2 regions of the Pseudomonas weihenstephanensis genome follow, and region 1 is predicted to be linked to the other one. Evidence: predicted binding sites of a transcription regulator. Region 1 holds the regulator's gene; the other holds the start of a gene.

Evidence for each region. The regulator FliA, encoded in region 1, starts transcription of late flagellar genes. The targets are predictions, from matches to a motif close to CTAAAGTTTNNNNNNNNNNNGCCGNTAA.
Region 2: the regulator FliA is predicted to act here: its motif matches at 2,191-2,218, upstream of flgM (flagellar biosynthesis anti-sigma factor FlgM).

Annotation. Positions count from the first base shown of each region.
Region 1 is NZ_JAAEBV010000009.1:57,127-60,570, forward strand. It holds gene GYN01_RS21190 (chemotaxis protein CheA) at 1-338, opposite strand, end outside; gene GYN01_RS21195 (protein phosphatase CheZ) at 350-1,138, opposite strand; gene GYN01_RS21200 (chemotaxis response regulator CheY) at 1,160-1,534, opposite strand; gene fliA (RNA polymerase sigma factor FliA) at 1,739-2,479, opposite strand; gene fleN (flagellar synthesis regulator FleN) at 2,476-3,309, opposite strand; gene flhF (flagellar biosynthesis GTPase FlhF) at 3,430-3,444, opposite strand, start outside.
Region 2 is NZ_JAAEBV010000005.1:197,861-201,304, forward strand. It holds gene cheR (protein-glutamate O-methyltransferase CheR) at 1-276, opposite strand, end outside; gene GYN01_RS16990 (chemotaxis protein CheV) at 323-1,255, opposite strand; gene flgA (flagellar basal body P-ring formation chaperone FlgA) at 1,333-2,103, shown strand; gene flgM (flagellar biosynthesis anti-sigma factor FlgM) at 2,255-2,578, shown strand; gene GYN01_RS17005 (flagella synthesis protein FlgN) at 2,629-3,096, shown strand; gene GYN01_RS17010 (flagellar brake protein) at 3,189-3,444, shown strand, end outside.

The DNA of each region.
Region 1 (3,444 bases):
GTGACCGGTGCACGTTCGCGCACTTCGCTGAACATGCCGTTGACCGCGTCGAGCGCTTCCAGGATCACGTCCATCAGCTCCGAGTCGACGTGACGTTCACCCTTACGCAGGATGTCGAACACATTCTCGGCGATGTGACAGCACTCCACCAGCTCGTTGAGCTGGAGGAAGCCGGCGCCCCCTTTTACAGTGTGAAAACCGCGAAAAATTGCATTGAGCAGGTCCGCATCATCCGGTCGGCTTTCCAGCTCAACCAATTGTTCGGATAACTGCTCTAGAATTTCGCCGGCTTCAACCAGGAAATCCTGAAGGATTTCTTCATCGGCGCCGAAGCTCATGTACGTGCTCCTTAAAATCCAAGACTTGAAAGCAAATCGTCTACATCGTCCTGACCGGACACGACGTCATCACGCTTATCGGCATGAATCTGCGGACCTTCACCCTGGGCCAGGTTTTTTTGCGGATTATTTTCTGCCCGCAGTGCTTCGCGGTCATGTTCGATCCCCGCAAAACGGTCAACCTGACTGGCCATCAGCACCAGTTTGAGCAGATTGCTTTCAACTTCTGTCACCAGCTGCGTGACCCGCTTGATCACCTGACCGGTGAGGTCCTGGTAATCCTGGGCCAGCAAAATGTCATTGAGGTTGGCGGCGACCCTATGGCTTTCTTCTTCGCTGCGCGTCAGAAAACCGTCAACCCGACGGGCCAGCTCACGAAACTCCTCAGCACCGATTTCGCGACGCATAAAGCGCCCCCAATCTGCGCTCAGGGCTTTGGCTTCTGCCCCCAGGCCATTGACCAGTGGCGTACTGTTTTCCACCAGGTCCATGGTGCGGTTGGCCGCAGCTTCCGTTAAGCGCACAACATACGACAAACGTTCGGTCGCATCCGTGATCTGCGACACTTCTTCGGCTTGTGGCATGTGCGGGTCGATATGGAAATTGACAATCGCACTGTGCAACTCACGCGTCAGCTTGCCGACTTCTCGATACAAGCCACGATCGCGGGTCTGGTTCAATTCGTGAATCAGTTGCACCGCATCGCCAAACTGACCTTTTTCAAGGCTGTCGACCAACTCGCGGGCATGTTTTTTCAGGGTCAATTCAAAATCGCCCTGTGTAGATTCTTTATGCTCCATAGCGCCCCCGTGACGACCCCATTAGTGGCCGATACGCTCAAAGATCTTTTCGATCTTCTCTTTGAGAGCCAACGCCGTGAACGGCTTAACGACGTAGCCGTTAACCCCCGCCTGGGCGGCTTCGATGATTTGCTCGCGCTTGGCTTCTGCGGTCACCATCAACACAGGCAGGCTTCTAAGCTTTTCGTCCGCGCGCACGTGGCGCAACAGGTCGATGCCAGTCATGCCCGGCATGTTCCAGTCAGTGACCAGAAAGTCGATGCTGCCGGTGTTCAGGATCGGAATCGCCGTGATGCCGTCATCGGCTTCCACGGTGTTAGTGAACCCTAAGTCACGCAGCAGGTTTTTAATGATCCGCCGCATCGTTGAAAAATCATCAACGATGAGGATTTTCATATTCTTGTCCAATTCGACCTCCAAGCAGTCTTAAAACGCGCTCAGCACCTGAACGCGCCATTCAATCAATTCGGTTTGTGTTACACGCCATGAACCTGTAGGAGCGAGCGTGCGCGCGATAAAAACGATGCGGTGTATCCCTCAACACCCATCGCCCGCATCACGCGCACGCTCGCTCCTACAGTAATTAAGCTGCTACAGAAATCAGCGCGCTCGCCACTCGGCCAGTCGCCCGCGTAACCGCGCGGCGCACTGGCTGTGCAACTGACTGACGCGCGACTCACTGACGCCCAGCACCTCACCGATTTCCTTGAGGTTGAGCTCTTCGTCGTAGTACAGCGCCAACACCAATCGCTCACGTTCGGGCAAGTTCGCAATCGCCTCGGCCAACGCGGCCTGAAAGCGCTCGTCTTCCAGGTCTCGCGATGGCTCAAGGTGCGCACTGGCGCCGTCCTCGTGCAGCCCTTCATGCTCGCCATCCTGTAACAGGTCGTCAAAGCTGAAGAGCCGGCTGCCCAAGGTGTCATTCAAAATGGCGTAATAATCATCCAGGCTTAAATTGAGTTCGGCCGCAACTTCGTGATCTTTAGCGTCACAACCGGTTTTTGCTTCAATTGCCCGAATGGCGTCGCTGACCATACGTGTGTTGCGGTGCACCGAGCGGGGAGCCCAGTCGCCTTTTCGCACTTCATCCAGCATCGCGCCACGGATACGAATACCCGCGTAGGTTTCGAAACTCGCCCCTTTGCTCGCATCGTATTTGGTCGAGACTTCAAGCAGGCCGATCATCCCGGCCTGGATCAAGTCTTCTACCTGCACGCTGGCGGGCAATCGCGCCAGCAGGTGATACGCGATGCGTTTAACCAAAGGCGCGTAACGTTCGATCAGCTCATATTGGCTGTCACGCGACGACTTGCTGTACATGCGATAGCCGCTGGCTGTCATTGGGCCGTTCCCGCACTGGTTTGCTGCACCAGGCGCTCAACAAAGAACTCCAGGTGCCCACGTGGATTAGCTGGCAAAGGCCAGGTGTCAACTTTTTGTGCAATGGCCTTGAACGCCAGTGCGCATTTTGAACGCGGGAAGGCTTCGTAAACGGCACGCTGTTTTTGCACCGCTTTGCGCACGCATTCGTCGTACGGCACAGCGCCTACGTATTGCAGGGCGACGTCCAAAAAGCGGTCCGTGACTTTGGTCAATTTGGCGAACAGGTTGCGCCCCTCTTGCGGGCTTTGGGCCATGTTGGCCAGCACCCGGAAACGGTTCATGCCGTAATCACGGTTCAGCAGTTTGATCAGCGCGTAGGCGTCGGTGATCGAGGTGGGTTCGTCGCACACCACCAGCAGCACTTCCTGGGCGGCGCGCACAAAACTCACCACCGATTCGCCGATACCCGCGGCCGTGTCGATCACCAGCACATCAAGGTTGTCGCCAATTTCGCTGAACGCCTGAATCAGGCCCGCGTGTTGCGCCGCGCTCAGGTGAACCATGCTTTGAGTGCCCGAGGCCGCTGGCACGATTCGAATCCCGCCAGGGCCTTGCAGCAATACTTCGCGCAGCTCACACCGCCCCTCGACCACATCGGCCAGGGTGTATTTGGGCGTCAGGCCCAACAGAACGTCGACGTTCGCCAACCCCAGGTCAGCGTCCAGCAACATCACGCGCCTGCCCAACTCGGCAAGCGCCAGCGACAAGTTGACTGAAACGTTAGTTTTACCGACGCCACCCTTGCCGCCGGTCACTGCGATCACCTGTACGGGATGCATGCTGCCCATGATCTTTCTTTACCTTGTCTTACTTAGACGCGGCTACATACGCTGGCTGCGGGTTCCTCAACGGGAACAGGACTGTGCAGACCATCAATGTAGGTACATTGCAACGTAATCGTCACTACCTCAGCCAACCCGTTT
Region 2 (3,444 bases), on a different contig from region 1:
CAGGACTTTGTTCTTCAGCACTTCAAAGGGGTAGGTATCGCGAAACCACAGGGTTTCGTTGGTGGTCATTGCATCGACCACCTGCTCGCGCAACCCGCTGCGGGGCTGGCTCTGGATGCGCTGAATCAGCTCACCCAGCGACTTGATACCTTGCTGTTCCATCAGCTTGTTCAGACGGCTGGAAACAAGGTACTGCTTGTTCTCACCTAGCAAAATGCCACAGGCTTTTTCCAGGAAAACCCGGAACTGCTCAAAATCCAAATTACCCGTAGACAAATGATCCTGCCTCTATCAATCGTGTTAACCGCCAAGGGCCAAGCCCCTAGCTGTGGTCTGCTTCTTTGATCCGGTCAACTACCCGGGATGCCAGGTCATCAGGGCGGAATTTTGCCAAAAAGTCATTGGCGCCGACTTTTTTGACCATCGCCTGATTGAATACCCCGGACAACGAAGTATGCAGAATGATGTGCAACTTTTGCATGCGCGGATCGCTGCGGATTTCGGACGTCAGGGTGTAACCGTCCATTTCCGGCATCTCGATGTCCGAGATCATCATCAGAAACTCTTCTGACGGGTCTTTGCCTTCGTCCACCATGTTCTTCAGGTATTGCAGCGCCTGACGGCCGTCATTGAGCGACACCACTTCAACGCCGACCGTTTGCAGGCAACGTGTTACCTGCTTGCGCGCCACTGAGGAGTCATCCACCGTCAGCACTCGCAACGACACGGCTTTGCTCTGGGTTTCAACGTCAACTACACCGTGCGAAATGCTTTCGGATGAGGGCGAAACTTCAGACAGGATTTTTTCAACGTCGATGATTTCGACCAACTGATCATCCAGCCGCGTCACCGCCGTCAGGTAGTGATCACGCCCGGTGCCCTTGGGTGGCGGATGAATCTCCTCCCAGTTCATGTTGACAATGCGCTCAACCGAACGCACCAGAAAACCCTGCGTTTTAGTGTTGTACTCGGTAATGATCACAAACGGGCTGCTTTGATCTTTCAAGGCGCCTGCGCCGGTGGCCATCGCCAAGTCGAGAATCGGAATGGTCGCCCCCCGAATACTCGCCACACCGCAGACCACCGGGTGAGATTTTGGCATCACTGTCAGCTTGGGGCATTGCAGCACCTCGCGGACTTTGAACACGTTAATCCCGTACAGCTGCTGCCCGTCCAGGCGAAACAACAACAGCTCCAGGCGGTTTTGCCCCACCAGTTGAGTGCGCTGGTTAACCGCATCCATCACCCCAGCCATACTCGGTTCCCCTCAAAAACTTTAAGTTGCGACGCACATAACCCGGTAAACGGCACGGGCTTTGCTATTTATCCGCCATGAATGCAAAAACGACAATTTCTCGCCACTGGCCGATTCCTCAGACGCTGCGCCGCCGCTTTTTAAGCTTCCTTGCGGCCGGGTGCCTGATAAGCGCTGGAGCACAATCCTACGCTGATGGGTTTACATCTCCTACTCAGCTTATCGGCGTGACCCAAGGCTTTCTTGAATTCACTGTCGAAGACTACCTCGCCACTGGTCATATAGAAGGCCGCTACGAGATCCAGGTAAACAACCTGGACCCCCGCCTGCGCCTGGCCCAGTGCGACAAGGAATTGACAGCCACCCTTGAAAGCCCGGCCCAACCCATGGGCCGCGTCACCGTGCGCGTACGCTGTGAGGGTAGCTCGCCCTGGACGATCTTCGTACCGGCGCAGGTCAAGTTGTTCCGCGAGGTAGTGACCGTTACCCACCCGCTCAAGCGCGGCATGGTGATCGACTATGACGACGTAGCCCTGCGTGAGCGGGACATCAGCCTGATCAATCAGGGCTACATGACGGCTGTGGAACTGGCCGTTGGCCAAAAACTTCTGCGACCAATGGTCACCGACCAAGTGCTGACGTTGACGCATCTGGAGCAGGCCGCCGTAGTACGCAAGGGCGATCAGGTGGTGATCAACGCCCGCAGCGGCACACTGACTGTCAGAATGCCCGGCGAAGCGCTGTCCGACGGCGGCCTCAGCGAACAGGTTCGGGTCAAGAACCTGAACTCCAAACGGGTGATCAAAGCGCGCATTACCGGGCCAGGGCAAGTCGAGGTGGCTTTGTAGGACAGTTGGCATACGTACCTCAACTTTCCTACACTGTCGCTTGACGCAGATCAGTACTGATTCGCGTCGACCTATGATTAATCGAGCCTAAAGTTTTCTCGGGTATGGCCGAAAACATGGCAAGCGTCCAAATACCCAGAGGTTTTCCAACATGGTCATCGACTTCAGTCGCCTAAACAGCGCCACGCCTTTAACCGGCAGTACGCGCAGCAACGCCACTCAGGAAGCAGGTAGCGCCACGCAAGCGGCCCCTGTTAACGCTGAGCGCGCTGATGCCAATGCCCCGAGCGGGGAATCTGTGCATCTGAGCCACGAGGCACAACAGTTGCAAAAAATCAGCGATTCGCTGCGTGACCAACCGGTTGTCGACAAAAGCCGTGTGGCTGAGTTGAAACAGGCCATTGCCGATGGTAGCTACACCGTCGACAGCAATCGGGTCGCCAGCAAATTGCTTAACTTGGAAGCCCAGCGCTAGCCTTCGCGGCAAGCGCCAGGCTTTTGGACGCTTAAATTCCAGAGCCAGCCATGCACGACACGACTTTACTGCAACTGATCAACGACGACTTCGGCTCGGCCCAGACACTGCTCAGCCTGCTGCAAGACGAAACAGTCGCCCTGCAAGGGCGCGATATGCTGGTGCTCGAAAAGATCCTGGCACGCAAGCAGTCGCTCATCATTCTGCTCGACCAGCATGGGCGCAAACGCAGCGAACTGCTGGTTAGCCTCGGCTTGACAGCCAACCACAGCGGCCTTGAACAATTGGCCAGCCACTCCGATGTTGGCCCGCAACTGCTGGCCCAAAGCGCTGCACTGAATCAGTTGCTGGCTGAGTGCCAAGCTGCCAATGCAGTCAATGGCCAAGCCATCCAGACGCAACAGCTCATTACTGCCAATCAACAGCGCATCCTGCACGGCGGCGAAGCCCATACGTTGTATGACGCTCGCGGCACCACAGCGCTGGTCAACAAACCACGCGCCTTCAGTCAGGCTTAAGCTCGCCGGCCTGCACTATCCTAAGGACGCAACATACTGGCAAAATGCCGCCTTTTGCGTGTTGTTGTATTTTGTCTGGAGATTGACGAACCGTGTCCACTGCCGAAGATGCTCCGCAGCCTCCAAAGGTATTCACCTCTGCCTTGGAAATTTCCGCCACTTTGCGGATGCTAAAAGAGAGCCATGACCCCCTGATCATCACCTTCCACGAACGCAGTCAGCGCTTTCAGAGCTATTTGATTGACGTAGATCGCGATACCGCCACCCTCGCCTTTGATGAAATGATCCCGCGTGACGGTGAGCGTTTTCTTGAAGCTGGCGAGCCGTTTCGCGTTGAAGGTTTTCATG